4 regions of the Comamonas sp. wu1-DMT genome follow, and region 2 is predicted to be linked to each of the others. Evidence: predicted binding sites of a transcription regulator. Region 2 holds the regulator's gene; each other region holds the start of a gene.
The links. Region 2 encodes LexA, which represses DNA repair genes until DNA is damaged. Its sites were predicted from a motif close to ACTGTATNNNNATACAGT; they were not measured.
Positions count from the first base shown of each region.

Region 1: a site for LexA is predicted at 1,991-2,008, ahead of imuA (translesion DNA synthesis-associated protein ImuA). Genes of this name have one in related genera too.
Region 3: a site for LexA is predicted at 2,343-2,360, ahead of V8Z78_RS23455 (PA0069 family radical SAM protein). Genes of this name have one in related genera too.
Region 4: a site for LexA is predicted at 2,597-2,614, ahead of V8Z78_RS20490 (DNA topoisomerase IV subunit B). Genes of this name have one in related genera too.

Region 1 is NZ_JBANEM010000001.1:134,655-138,084, forward strand. It holds gene V8Z78_RS00585 (Y-family DNA polymerase) at 1-1,049, opposite strand, end outside; gene imuA (translesion DNA synthesis-associated protein ImuA) at 1,051-1,974, opposite strand; gene V8Z78_RS00595 (HD-GYP domain-containing protein) at 2,258-3,430, opposite strand, start outside.
Region 2 is NZ_JBANEM010000007.1:179,344-182,773, reverse strand. It holds gene V8Z78_RS12420 (asparaginase) at 1-828, opposite strand, end outside; gene lexA (transcriptional repressor LexA) at 911-1,582, shown strand; gene V8Z78_RS12410 (hypothetical protein) at 1,752-2,174, shown strand; gene V8Z78_RS12405 (hypothetical protein) at 2,592-2,837, shown strand; gene V8Z78_RS12400 (universal stress protein) at 2,981-3,430, shown strand, end outside.
Region 3 is NZ_JBANEM010000023.1:17,395-20,824, forward strand. It holds gene V8Z78_RS23440 (GbsR/MarR family transcriptional regulator) at 1-119, opposite strand, end outside; gene V8Z78_RS23445 (acyltransferase family protein) at 371-1,543, shown strand; gene rnk (nucleoside diphosphate kinase regulator) at 1,605-2,012, opposite strand; gene V8Z78_RS23455 (PA0069 family radical SAM protein) at 2,367-3,430, shown strand, end outside.
Region 4 is NZ_JBANEM010000016.1:74,225-77,654, forward strand. It holds gene V8Z78_RS20485 (lytic transglycosylase domain-containing protein) at 1-538, opposite strand, end outside; gene V8Z78_RS20490 (DNA topoisomerase IV subunit B) at 593-2,563, opposite strand; gene V8Z78_RS20495 (MFS transporter) at 2,984-3,430, shown strand, end outside.

The DNA.
Region 1 (3,430 bases), on a different contig from region 2:
TGATCGGCCAGCGGCCGCACCATTTGCACGGCTTCCTCGCCCCAGCGGGCGCTCAGGCGCTCCACCCATTCATGCCAGGCCAAGCTGTCCGACGGGCTCTGGCCCTGGACGGCAGGCAGACAGCTCAGCGGCTCTGCCGCCCAGGCAACCGTCTCCAGCGCCTGCAACTCCAGCATGTCCACGGGGGCGCGCCAGCGCTGCTGACCCAGGTGCTCACGCAACAGGCGCTGCAAATGCGCCATGCCCTGCGTGGGCTGGGCCGTGCGGATGACAAGCGCTTCCGAGGCCGGAAGCTCCTGGCCGTCGATACGACGCAGATCATGGTGCCAGCGCAATCGCAGCGCCAGCACCGCATGGTGACGGGCCTGCAACCAGGACTGCAGCGCGCGCAACAGCGGCTGCGCGGCATGGAGCACGGCATCGGCATGGTGAGCCGGATAACCCAGGTCGTGGCGCAGCAGGAATTGCTGGGGCAGTTGCAGCCACTCAAGCGGCTGGGGCCGCAGACCATAGGCCTCGTCGAGCGCACGCAAGGCCTTGGCTCCAATGCGGCGCGACAGTCCCGCGCGCGGCAGTGCGCGCACATCGCCCCAGCACCGGCAGCCCAGGCGCAGCAGCACGGAGCTGTGCTGCTCCAGGGAGCTCAGCGTCCATAGCGGCAGCGCATCGGCATGCAGCGATGACTCGGACATGGACAGGGAAACAGGGACAGAGCCGCAAGGCCGGCCCTGCTGCAGCCGCAGCCGTGCCAAAGCCTGCCAAGCCGTGCCGCCCTGTCCGCGCAGCGGCTGCAATGCCGCATCGCCGCCCCCGGACTCCGGGGGGCCAGCCTGACAAGCTTGCGCAAAAGCACTGTCCAGCCGCGCCAGCAAGACCTCGGCTCCGCCCCAAAGACGCTGCACCATGCTGGTCTCCATGAGCAAGGCATCTTCGAGCAAGGCCACACGCGGCGAGAACTCCAGCGCCCACCAGCAGGAACTCTCGGGCACCGGGCTTGACTCGCTCAGGCAGGCCAGAGGCCAGGCCATCCAGTGCTCTGCACTGCCCATCTCATGCCTCCGTCATCCAAGGCGAGGCCGTTGCAGGAGCGGCGGCTGTCATGCGCCCTTGCATGAGCATGGCAGCCTCCTCGCTCTGGCGCGCATGTCTTTGGGCCTGCGCCTGCAGCACGGGCTGCCAGGCCCACTGCGAAAGCGCGAGCTGTATGGGGCGCTCCAGCAAAGGTCCACGGCGCTTCAGTATCTGTATCCGCAAACCCGGCGCCTGCTGGGCAGCGGAGTCTGCCGTAACTCTCTCCAGTCTCAACCGCAATGCGGCGGGGGAGCTGTGCGGCTCGGCCTGCAGCTCCTGCCATAACCACAGAGGCCGGCCCTGCGAAGCGGCGGCCAGCTGCAAGCGACGCAGCGTGGACGCGGGAAGTTCGGGCAACCAGGCCAGCACCGCCAGCACATCCCGGCAATGCAGAGCCTGCTCGCAGGCCCAGGCCAGATCCTGGGCACTGCGCCCCGGCTGCACCGCGCACAGTCGCTTCGCGTCAATACCGGCGGCCTGCAAGGCCGGGGCAAAAGGCAGATAGGGTGGCGCCACCAGCACCAGTTGCCCCATCCGCGAATCCCCGAGTGAAGCCGCATGCTGCCGGACACGGGCGGCCAGCGCGGGCAACAGCAAGGCCCACTCCGCATGACAGTGCGCAGGTTGCTGCAGCTCAATCAAGGCATTGCCGGGCCAGCCGCCGCCCGGCAGCTCGGCATCCAGCGCAGCATGGCCGCTGGGCCAGACCTGAGGGCCGGCGCCGGCCTGCCAGTCCGTGCCGCGCCAGACACCTGGAATCCGTATGGCGGACAAAGGCGGGCTGCCCGCAACGGGCAGACCCGGCCGCACGCCCTGCCCTGCACCTGTTTGCTGCCGGACAGACTCCGTCATGCCGGGCGGTGAGCCAGGATGGGCCAAGGATGTCAGGGGCTGGGTGTACATGCGAAAGCTCTTGAATACTGTACAAATATACAGTTATTCAGGTTTCCGCGCAAAACAAGGCCTTAATATCGGCAGCAGATACGGTCGACTCTTGTAGATTGGACGTCGTGCGCTATCAAAAATACTTCTTCAGGATGGCGCAAGCAGACGCAGCAAAGCACGCCGCGCTGCGACGTGATGCACAGAGTTTTGAAGAAATACCGGTTTAGCGCCTGTCAATCAAGCGCCTGCAGCTATCAAACTTGAGGCCGGCCGTCCCGGGCGGAACTCGTGGTCGATGCCTTCAATTCAGCGACTGCCTGTCGGCATTCATGGCCGAGCTGCGGCCGGCCTGCGGCATCAGCTGAGCGCAGGCCTCGCACCATTCGGCCACGGCGACTTCCAGCGTGGAGCCGCCCTGCCCCAGCGTGGGCCAGCGGCGCAGGCAGTCGTTCATGATGGCCTGCAACAGCCACAGGGCCTCACGGTTGACCAGGGCCAGCTCACTCATGCCCAGGGCGTCATCCTTGAAATAGCTCAGCACATCCAGCTGCTGACTGGGGTGGGAGCCCGCTTCGGCCAGCTGCTTCTGCAGTTGTGCAAGATTAGTCTCCACAAGCACCGCCGCCTGCGCATCAGGCATTTGCTGCCAATGCTCGGGAAACTCGCGCCTGAGCTCGCTCCATTTGCGCAGCGCGGCCTCCAGCGCCGCGATGCTGTGCGAGAACTCGGCCTGCAGCGGCGCCAGCGGCTTGCCGGGACTGATTTCGTCGTAGAGCAGCGGCAAAATCAGGTGCACCAGATCGGCCGGATAGCTCTTGTGGTTCATGCGCAGCATGAGCGACAGGCGCTGGCCAGGCATATCCGTGAATTTCTCGAAGAAGGCCGAGACCACCTCGGCCAGCAGCAGCACCTGCCCCATGGGCGAAATGGCGTTGCCCTTGATGCCGCGCGGATAGCCGGAGCCATCCATGCGTTCATGGTGCTCAAGCACGGCGATTTCCACGGCGCGCGAATACAGTTCGGTGCTGCGCACCACCAGCATGGCCGTGACGGAATGCGCGACCAAATGCTTGCGTTCCTCGCCGCTCAAGCGGTGGTCCGGGTCGGTCCAGACCGGGTCCATATAGAGCATGCCTACATCGTGCAGCAGCGCGGCCGTGGCCAACGGCACGCATTCGCGCTCGGTCCAGCCGTTCTTGAGTGCCAGAAAGATCGCCACCAGCGTCATCTGCAGGCTGTGCTGGTAGAGGTCGGAGCGCTGCTCGCGCATGACGGTGAGCTTGAAGGCAATGGCCTGGGGCAGCAGCAGACTCTTGATCGGCGCCAGCAGACGCTCGATACCGCCGATGGACGCCACCATGCGATGCAGCAGATCGACCTGTTCGCATTGCTGACGCGCCAGGGTGACCAGGGATGCCACGTCGACCAGGTCGCCCGTGATCAGGTTGGCATCGATGGGGTCACGCAGCTTGTG
Region 2 (3,430 bases):
CTGCGCCTGCGCCCAGTCCAGGGCTGACCCCAATGCCTGATGGAGTGTGCCATTGCCCGTGCCCACCACCACCACGGCACGCACGCCTGCCGCATACCAGGCCTGCATCACCGCCAGAGCTACGGCACTGTTGCAGCCCGCATGACTGTGCAGCAGCTCCACCAGGGGCCAGTGATCTGCGGGCGGTAAAGCGATTGCAGTGGAGCTGGCCGCAACGACCGGCAGCCCGCCTGTTGCCCAGCGCAGCCGCCCCTCTTCCACCCAGCCCTGCGGGCCGGCACCACTGCCATCGAAGGCATCCACACGATAAGGATGCACCTTGCGCACCTGGCGTGCACTGAACACCCGGCCCGCCACCACGGCAAGCACACCGCGGCCAGCAGCCTGCATGTCGGCCGCACAGGCCACGGCATCGCGCAGATTGCCGGGGCCGTCAGCCGAAATGGCTGTGGCCGGGCGCATGGCGCAGGTCAGCACCACGGGCTTTGCCGGGTGCAGAACACATTGCAGAAACCAGGCGGTTTCCTCCAGCGTGTCGGTGCCATGGGTGATCACGATGCCGCTCACGTCATCACGAGCGAGCAGCTCGGCACATCGCAGCGCGAGTGCATGCCAGGTCGCGTGATCCATATCCTTGCTGTCCAGCTGCGCTAGCTGCTCCACCTGCAGCGATGCAGAAGCAACGCGCTCCAGGTCCGGCACGGCCTGCAGCAGCTGAGCCACGCCCAGTTGGGCCGCACGGTAGCCCACACTGGTGCCCGCCTGCTCGGCGACACCGGCAATCGTGCCGCCCGTGCCCAGGATGACGATATTTTTGTCAGGTTCCACTTGCAGTCCTCTTCAAACTGATTAAAAATACAGGTACTGGATGAACACACAGTATTCATCATCGATCGATCAAGGAATGCCCATGGACCACCCCAAGCTCACTCCCCGCCAGCAGCAGATTCTGGACCTCATCCAGTCCAGCATCGCTCGCACGGGTGCGCCCCCTACCCGGGCCGAGATTGCCAGCACCTTTGGCTTCAAGTCGGCCAATGCTGCAGAAGAGCATTTGCAGGCACTGGCCCGCAAGGGCGTCATAGATCTGGTCAGCGGCACATCGCGCGGCATTCGCCTGCGCGCCGATACCGTGCGCACCATCAATGCTGCACGCGGTGCCAGCTTTGCGCTGCCGCTCACGGCACTGGCTCCGCTGGTGCTTCCCCTGGTCGGCCGCGTCGCTGCCGGCTCGCCTATTCTGGCCCAGGAACATATCGATCAGAGCTATTCGGTCGAGCCCAGCCTGTTTGCCGCCAAGCCCGATTACCTGCTCAAGGTCCGCGGCATGTCCATGCGTGACGCGGGCATCATGGACGGCGACCTGCTGGCGGTACAGGCTACGCATGAAGCGCGCAACGGCCAGATTGTGGTGGCCCGCCTCGGTGACGACGTGACCGTCAAACGCTTCAAGCGCACGCCTCAGGGCATCGAGCTGCTGCCCGAGAACCCCGACTACAAGATCATTCACGTCGATCCTGAAGAGCCATTCGCCATCGAAGGCCTGGCCGTAGGCCTTATCCGCAACAGCATGTTCATGTAACGGGCAGACGGCGTCCCTCCGCCTATGCAGCGGAGGCACTGAGCCTCTTTCCCTCTCAAGCCCAGGTGGTAGGCGCGAAGCCGTTGAGCTTCGCCCTGGGCGGAGCTTTGCCTGAAGAACGCAATCCTGCCCTTATCCATGCCGCAAGGTCATCAAGAGGAGTTGCCAAATGGGATTCGCCACATCACTGCAGGCTTTGACACGCCTGACCCTTAAAGGGCAGCCTGCCACGCTGTCGCTCAACCCGAACTTCTGCTCTGATGATGCAAGCGAAGCCGCTGCAGAACCTGTATCCTTCACTACCAATCGCCCAAAGGCGAAGCAGATCAGCATTCCTGTCATACGCGCCAACCGCGGCCGCAGTCGTCTAGGCAGCAATACGCTTTGTCCTCAGACCTTTGCAGCGACACCAGAGCTGCAATCGCCAATAACCGACGAGTCTAGGCAAGCAGCTTCTCCACGACTTCTCAAGATCGTGCAGCGTGAGCCGCGCAGTCAGCCCGAATGCCTGCTGATCTGCGGACGCATGGCCGATGTCTGTGCCGCGCTGGAGCGTATGGCACTCCATGAGCAAGCAGCCCCGCAAGTCTGAAAGCTCAGTGAGGTTTGACTGCCTGCACTCGTGCAGCTCTGAGCCCGACCCGCGATAGGCCTGCAGGCGATGCAACAAAGCTTCCATTGCATCCAACAGGAAGCCACCTCAACGCTCTTGGCCCATCGGCCGGCAGATATGGCGCCAGACAACTCTGCCAGCAGTGCATAGGCAAAAACTCGATGTCGCCAGAGCAGGCCCTCTATATTGGCGCCGAACGATCTGGATCGCCATGTAAATTATTTGCTGATGTTCTGCCTGTGCCTGTCCGCCAGAACGCATTTCGCACAAGCCTCGCAGCCTTCTAAACTCCTTGTCAGGCGCGAATATGCGTCAGAACGGATACCCGGATCAGGGTATTGCAGCACCTCTTCGACAGTGGAAACATTCATATACACATGTCAATGAGGGCGTCTTATGAGTGCCTACCGCAAGCTCTTGCAGCACATACAGGCCAAAGACGCCAATGGAGACCTGCGCCTGATTCTGGTCTATCAGAGTTTTGATGAGGTCGACATGCCGCATGGCGTCTCCATACGACCGTCTGCCATTTACTTTGAAACTGCCGATCATCAGGAGGTCAACTGGCTCAATCCACAGCAGTTCGAGATAGAGGCCACTGGCGAAATCCTCAATCGCGTTCCTCCTTCGCCCGAGGAATGAGACAACTCGACGCGATCGACCCCGTTACAGAGTCTTACCTCCTGTCTACAACTCTGCTGCATTCAAGAACTAGGCATTGCGCAGCTCGAAATATTGGAATAAATTGATTCTCAGGCACATCTTCCGGCATCAGGAGGCTGAACATGTTCAAGCACCTGCTCATTCCCACCGATGGCACCAAACTGTCAGAGGCTGCCGTGCGTGCTGGCGTTCTGCTTGCGCGTGAACAAGGCGCCAAGGTGACCGGCCTTTATGTCATGCCCGATTACCGCGCCATCATCTACGGCGCAGACGCACTGCTGACTTACAACAGCACAGAGTTCGAGCGAAGTGCCAACAGCGATGCAGATGCGGCTTTGCAGTTCGTTGACCAGATTGCCAGACCTGAAGGCGTACCCTGCAACTTTGTGCGAGTCACCCACGCCTCTGTTTACCAAGCCATTGTTCACCAGGCGCAGGAATTGCAGTGCGATCTGATTTGCATGGCCTCACACGGTCGCAAAGGTATTGGCGGAATTTTGCTGGGCAGCGAAACCCAGCGCGTCCTGACGCACAGCCATGTCCCGGTGCTGGTACACCGGCCCGCCTCCACC
Region 3 (3,430 bases), on a different contig from region 2:
AGGGCATAGATCTGCCCCACGGTGCGATTGATGCCCCAGCGGCTGCCCATCTCGCCGAAATGCGAAACAAATTGTCGGCTCAGCTCCGACAGTGGTTTGGCTTGCGTCATGGCCTCCATTGTGCCTTTGCCCGGGGTTCTCAGTGGGGCAGGGAAATCAAGCCGGTGTGCAATCGCTCTGGTTTTGTTCATGCTTGGCGCATGAAGCCCGCGCAGATATGTTTCGTAAAACTTGCAACGCTGTCAGCAAATTGTTGGGAATCGGCGCAAAATCGCCATCCTGTTTTAAGTCGGCTTCTTTACGTTGCCTGTTGCCGGGCAAACTCACCCTGCTGCCGGGCAGCCCATGGGCTGCGGGCGGCCGTGATCTGATGGTTCAAAGTTCTATTTCCTCTCATTCCCGCAGTGCCCTGATCGACTGTACCAAGGGGCTGGCTTGTGCTGCCATCGTCTGGCATCACCTGGCTTTCTACGGCCCCATGTCCGATGTGGCTCACCCTGTCATGCCCGACCTGCTGGACTGGCTCTATGAGTACGCCCGTATGGCCGTGCAGATCTTTCTGGTGATCGGCGGTTTTCTGGCTGCAGCCAGCCTGGCTCCCATGGGTCTGGCGCGGTTTGATTCACCTTGGTCCAAGATTGGCAAGCGCTTTGTGCGTCTGGTCGTGCCTTATGCCGTGGCACTGGTGGTGACGATTGTGGTGTCTGCGGCGATTCGTCCCTGGTTCGATCACGAGTCCGTGTCTGCCGACCCCGATCTATGGCAGCTCATGGCCCATGCTTTGCTGCTGCAGGGCATTGTGGGCGAGGAGTCACTGTCGGCTGGCGTCTGGTATGTGTCCATAGACTTTCAGCTGTTCGCCGCGACCGTGCTGCTGCTGGCCGGAGTGCGCTGGCTGCAGCAATGGGCGCTGAAACGCTGGGGCGATACGGCCATGAAGCGCTGGTGGCCCTGGGCTGTGACTGGCATGCAGGGGCTGGTGGTCGTGGGGACGGCAGCTTCGTTGCTGAGCTTCAATCTCGATGCAGACCTGGATGTCTGGGCGATTTATTTCATGGGCGCCTATGGCGTCGGCATGATGGCCTTCTGGGCGGTGGCGGCAGACAAGCGCCTGACGGCCTGGAGCTGGGGCCTGCTGATTGCTGCTCTGATCATCGGCGCGCTGGTCTATGAGTGGCGCGACCGCATTTTTCTCGCCGGCGTGACCGCGATGCTGCTGATCGTTTGCATGCGTACCGAGGTCATTGCCCGCTGGCAGGGTTTTGCGCCGCTGCGTCGCCTGGGAGAGATTTCCTACTCGGTATTTCTGATTCACTTTTCCATCTGCCTGCTGGTCAACGCAGTGGTCAACCATTTCTGGCACGGTTCGGTCACCGCCGCCGTGGTGGGCATCCCGTTTGCCTTTGTGCTTTCACTGACTGCCGGCTACGCGCTGTATCAATTGGTGGAGCGCCATGTTTCGTCATGGAGTCAGGCCCTGCGCTGGCAGGCAGGCCTGATCGGCGCGGGTCTGCTGACCACCATGCTGGCCGGCTTGCGCTGAGTCTGATCCAGGCAACAAAAAAGCAGCTCCGGTGAGCTGCTTTTTTGTTGGGTGAGCCGGTTCAGCGATGGAGCTCGCCCGCGCTTTCGGGCTGGAACTCGATGGCATCCACACGCACGGTTACCTGGCCGGTAGGGCTGGGCATCTTGAACTCATCGCCCACTGACAGGCCCAGCAGGGCGATGCCTACCGGCGCAAAGATGGAGACCTTGTCGGCGCTGCCATCCATATCCTTGGGGTAGACCAGTGTCAGCGTATTGGTCTTGGCGATCTCGAGAATGGTGAAGCGCACGGTGGAGTTCATCGTCACCACGTTGGCGGGTATTTCTGCGGGGTCGAGTACATCCGCGCGGTCCAGCTCCGCCTCCAGTGCATCACGGCCAGGGAACTGGCTGTTGTTCTTTTCCAGCAGCGATTCAATGCGATCCAGGTCCAAGGAGGACAGAGTGATATTGGGCTTGCGCTCCATGTAGTAACTCCCTTGCGAGATGGTGTGGTTGGCGCTTTTGCGTTGCGCAAACGGACAAAAGCCCGGGCAACGGTGTTGTCCGGGCCAAGGCATTCAGTGAAAGGCACCAACTTGGTGCATTGAAGGGATTGTCGGCGCTGAATCGCAAACTGCCAAGCCATCTCGCACTCACTGAGTGCGGATTGACTTTGAACTTGCTCTAGTTAATGGAGCGTGCTAAGCCTGTAGAGCAATGGGCGCAGTCATTTCTCATCCAGATCTGACTCAATCAACCCTCACCGTATTGACCGGGATGCAGCCATGGTTAGTGCCCATTTCTTGCAATGAATAACTGTATTTATGTACAGTTGTTTTATGAAGAAACTTTCCTCATCCTCTGGACTGGAATCCATTCGGACCGATGTGCCGGTGCGGCTCATCAAGGGGCGAGGGGCTGCCAGCCAGATCACGCACCGGTTTGCACGGGAGCTGCGCCAGGGTTTCGATGACGGCTGGGGCAAGTCCGAACAGGATGAAGGAAGCGAAGAGGGTGAGGAGGTCAAGACCTGGTGCACCCATCTGGAGTGGGAGCGGGCTAAATCAGCCCTGAGCCGCCACGAATCGCCGGATCTGCCTTTTCATCTGGGGCTCAATCCCTATAGAGGATGCGAGCACGGATGCATCTATTGCTATGCCCGGCCCACGCATGGCTATCTGGGCTATTCGCCGGGTCTGGATTTCGAAACCCGGCTGATTGCCAAGCAGAACCTGCCCGAGGTGCTGCGCGCCGAGTTATCCCGGTCCAGCCATGTGGCCGCCCCCATCATGCTCGGCTCGGTCACGGACTGCTACCAGCCTGTGGAGCGCGAAGTCGGGTTGACGCGCCGCGTGATAGAGGTCCTGGCGCAGGCCAGGCATCCGTTTTCCATCGTCACCAAGGGCAGCGGCATCGAGCGCGACCTTGATTTGCTGGTGCCGCTGGCACAGCAGCATCTGGTGGCCGTTTATGTGACGCTGACCACCTTGCAGCCCGAGCTGGCCCGGCAGCTGGAACCACGCGCCGCCGCACCGCATCGGCGGCTGCGCATGATTCGGACTCTGAGCGAGGCAGGCATACCCGTGGGCGTCAGCCTGGCACCGCAGATTCCGTTCCTGAACGACGATATGGAGCAGGTGCTGGCCGCAGCCAGCGAGGCCGGTGCAAGACAGGCTTTTTATGCAGTGCTGCGTCTGCCGTGGGAAGTGGCTCCGTTGTTCAATGAATGGCTGACGCTGCACTATCCCGAGCGCGCCCAACGCGTGATGGAGCGGGTGCAGGATCTGCATGGGATCAGCGAAGCGGGCAGAGCCGACGGCAAGGTCTACAACAGCAGGTTTGGCCAGCGCATGAAGGGAACGGGCGCCTGGGCCGATATGCTGGCGCAACGCTTTGCACTGGC
Region 4 (3,430 bases), on a different contig from region 2:
GCTGCATGCTGCGCTTTTTGCTGGCCGACACGCCAAAGCGCTCTGCCGTGGCCGGCATCAGCTGCATCAGACCGACGGCGCCCTTGGGCGAGACGGCCTGGGCATCAAAGCCGGACTCCACGGCGATCACGGCCTTGATCAGGTCGTAGTCCACGCCGGTTCTCTCGGCCGCCTTCTGCAGATGCGGCCTCACGCTCTTGTAGCGCGGCGAGACCTCGAAAAAGCTCTGCATGCGCGTGCGGGCGTTGAGCCCCTCGGCCGCCGAATCCGGCTTCAGTTGCAGACCCGGCTGGCTGCTGTCGTAGAGCTCGCCCTTGAAGAACAGCTTGTAGCGTTCGTCCAGCGCCTCGGCCGCAAAGTGCGTGACCCCGAATTCGTCGACATAGGCCCAGAGATCGGCATGCGCCGCCGGCACCAGGGCCAGCCAGCCCAAGCCCGCCAGCAGGGCCGCCACCACCGCACGTCGCAAACGCACAGACGCGAACCCGCCGCGCGCAGGCGGCTGGCTGGGTGAGGCATCGAACATGGGCTTGTGCATGGCTGGCTCCATCGACCGCTGGTGAGCGCTAGTGCAGACGTTGGCAACGCCCGCCTAGATATCGACCTCCACGGCATCGCCATGCAGCTCCATCAGCTCGCGGCGGGCGGCGGCTTCGCCCTTGCCCATGAGCTTGGTGACCACGGCCTCCGACTGTGCAAAGTCCAGATTCATGAACTGCACCGGCAGCAGACGACGCGTATCGGGGTTCAGCGTGGTTTCCCACAGCTGTTCGGCATTCATCTCGCCCAGGCCCTTGAAACGGCTGACCTGGCATTTCTCGCGCGGCACGCCGTCCTTGGCGCATTTTTCGATGATGGCATCGAGCTCGCCCGCATCGAGCGCATAGACCTTGATGGCGGGCTTTTTGCCGCGCGCCGGCACGTCCACCCGGAACAGCGGCGGCAGCGCCACATGGATGTGGCCGGCTTCGATGAGCTTGGGGAAATGCTTGAAAAACAGCGTCAGCAGCAGCACCTGGATGTGCGAGCCGTCCACGTCCGCATCCGAGAGAATGCAGATCTTGCCGTAGCGCAGACCGGACAGATCGGGCTCGTCGTTGGGGCCATGCGGGTCCACGCCGATCGCCACCGAGATATCGTGGATTTCGTTGTTGGCGAACAGCCGGTCGCGGTCCACCTCCCAGGTGTTGAGCACCTTGCCGCGCAGCGGAAGGATCGCCTGGGTTTCCTTGTCGCGGCCCATCTTGGCGCTGCCGCCGGCAGAGTCGCCCTCGACCAGAAACACCTCGTTGACGGCGATGTCCTTGCTCTCGCAATCGGTCAGCTTGCCGGGCAGCACGGCCACGCCGCTGCCCTTGCGCTTTTCCACCTTCTGGCCGGCCTTCTGGCGGGTCTGGGCGGCCTTGATGGCGATCTCGGCCAGCTTCTTGCCCCAGTCCACATGCTCGTTGAGCCACAGCTCCAGCGCCGGGCGCACAAAGCCCGAGACCAGGCGCACGGCATCGCGCGAATTCAGGCGCTCCTTGATCTGGCCCTGGAACTGCGGGTCCAGCACCTTGGCATTGAGCACATAGCTGGCGCGCGCAAACACGTCGTCAGGCATGAGCTTGACGCCCTTGGGCAGCAGCGAGTGCATGTCGATGAAGGCCTTGACGGCCTGGAACAGGCCGTCGCGCAGGCCGCTGTCATGCGTGCCGCCCGCCGTGGTCGGAATCAGGTTGACATAGCTTTCGCGCAGCGGCGCACCGTCTTCGGTGAAGGCCACGCACCAGGCCGCGCCCTCGCCTTCGGCAAAGCTGTCGTTGTTCTTGTCGGCAAAGCCCTCGCCCTCGAACAGGGGGATGACGGGCTCGCCATGCAGGCTCTGCGCCAGATAGTCGCGCAGACCGCCCTTGAACTGCCAGCTCTGGGTGTCACGCGACTTTTCATTGATCAGCGAAACGGCCACGCCGGGCATGAGCACGGCCTTGCTGCGCAGCAGATGCACCAGCTCGCCCATGGGCAGGGCCGAGGATTCGAAGTATTTGGCATCGGGCCAGGCACGTACCGTCGTGCCCTGCTTGCGCTCGCCGGCCTGCAGAGGGCGCACCTTGAGCGGCTCGATCACATCGCCGCCCGAGAACACCAGCGTGGCCACCTGGCCGTCGCGGTGCACCTGCACCTCCAGACGTGTGGCCAGCGCATTCGTCACCGAGACGCCCACGCCGTGCAGACCGCCCGAGAAGCTGTAGGCGCCGCCATTGCCCTTGTCGAACTTGCCGCCCGCGTGCAAGCGCGTGAAGACCAGCTCCACCACGGGCGCCTTTTCCTCGGGGTGCAGACCGAAGGGAATGCCGCGCCCGTCGTCCTCCACGCTGTAGGAGCCGTCGGCGTGCATGGTGAATTTGATTTTCTTGCCGTAGCCGGCAAGCGCCTCGTCGGCCGCGTTGTCGATCACCTCCTGCAGGATGTGCAGGGGGTTGTCGGTGCGCGTATACATGCCAGGACGCTGTTTGACAGGCTCCAGACCCTTGAGAACGCGGATCGAGCCTTCGGAATATTCGTTGGACGGTTTGACTGCCATGGGGGCGGATTGTAGTAGCCTCTCCGAGTGAGAGCTGGATAAATTCACAGTTGTTTACTCCCAATACTCTTGCACAAAGCCCGAACATCTGTCTTGGCAACGTGTTTTTACCGGGTCTTCATCGCTGCGGACACTCTGAAAACAATAGCATTTACCGCTTGCCATTCATGCGTTATGGATAGTTTCAAATCGATATCCATTACGCAGATTGCGCAAAGCGCTCACTTTTTATTTTTTTTCTGCCCGGCTGCGGCTCCCGCGCCGCAGCTTGCCGGTCACGCATTCTGGCAGGGCAGCCTGCCACGCATGTGACGGCCTGTGCAGGCGCAAAACAGCTTGTTTCGTTAAAGTGGCAAGTTGACCGCACCCCAAGCCTTTTTTCGCACACACGGCATGACTACAAAGACAACTCAAGCCCCCATGTCCATGGCGCAGATTCTTCTGTGCGGTGGCGCCATCGTCACGCTCTCCATGGGCATACGCCACGGCTTCGGCCTGTGGCTGCAACCCATTACCCAGGAGATGGGCTGGACGCGCGAGAACTTCTCCCTGGCCATTGCCGTGCAGAACCTGTCCTGGGGCATCTTGGGCATCTTCGTCGGCATGCTGGCCGACCGCATCGGCGCCTTCAAGGTGCTGATCGGCGGCTCCATCCTCTATGCCCTGGGCCTGGCCGGCATGGCGCTGTCCCCCGATGCCACCGTGTTTTTGCTGACCGCCGGCGTGCTGATCGGCGCGGCCCAGGCCGGCACCACCTATGCCGTGATCTACGGCGTGCTGGGCCGCCAGATTCCGGTGGCGCGGCGCAGCTGGGCCATGGGCGTGGCCGCGGCGGCAGGCTCGTTCGGCCAGTTCTTCATGGTGCCC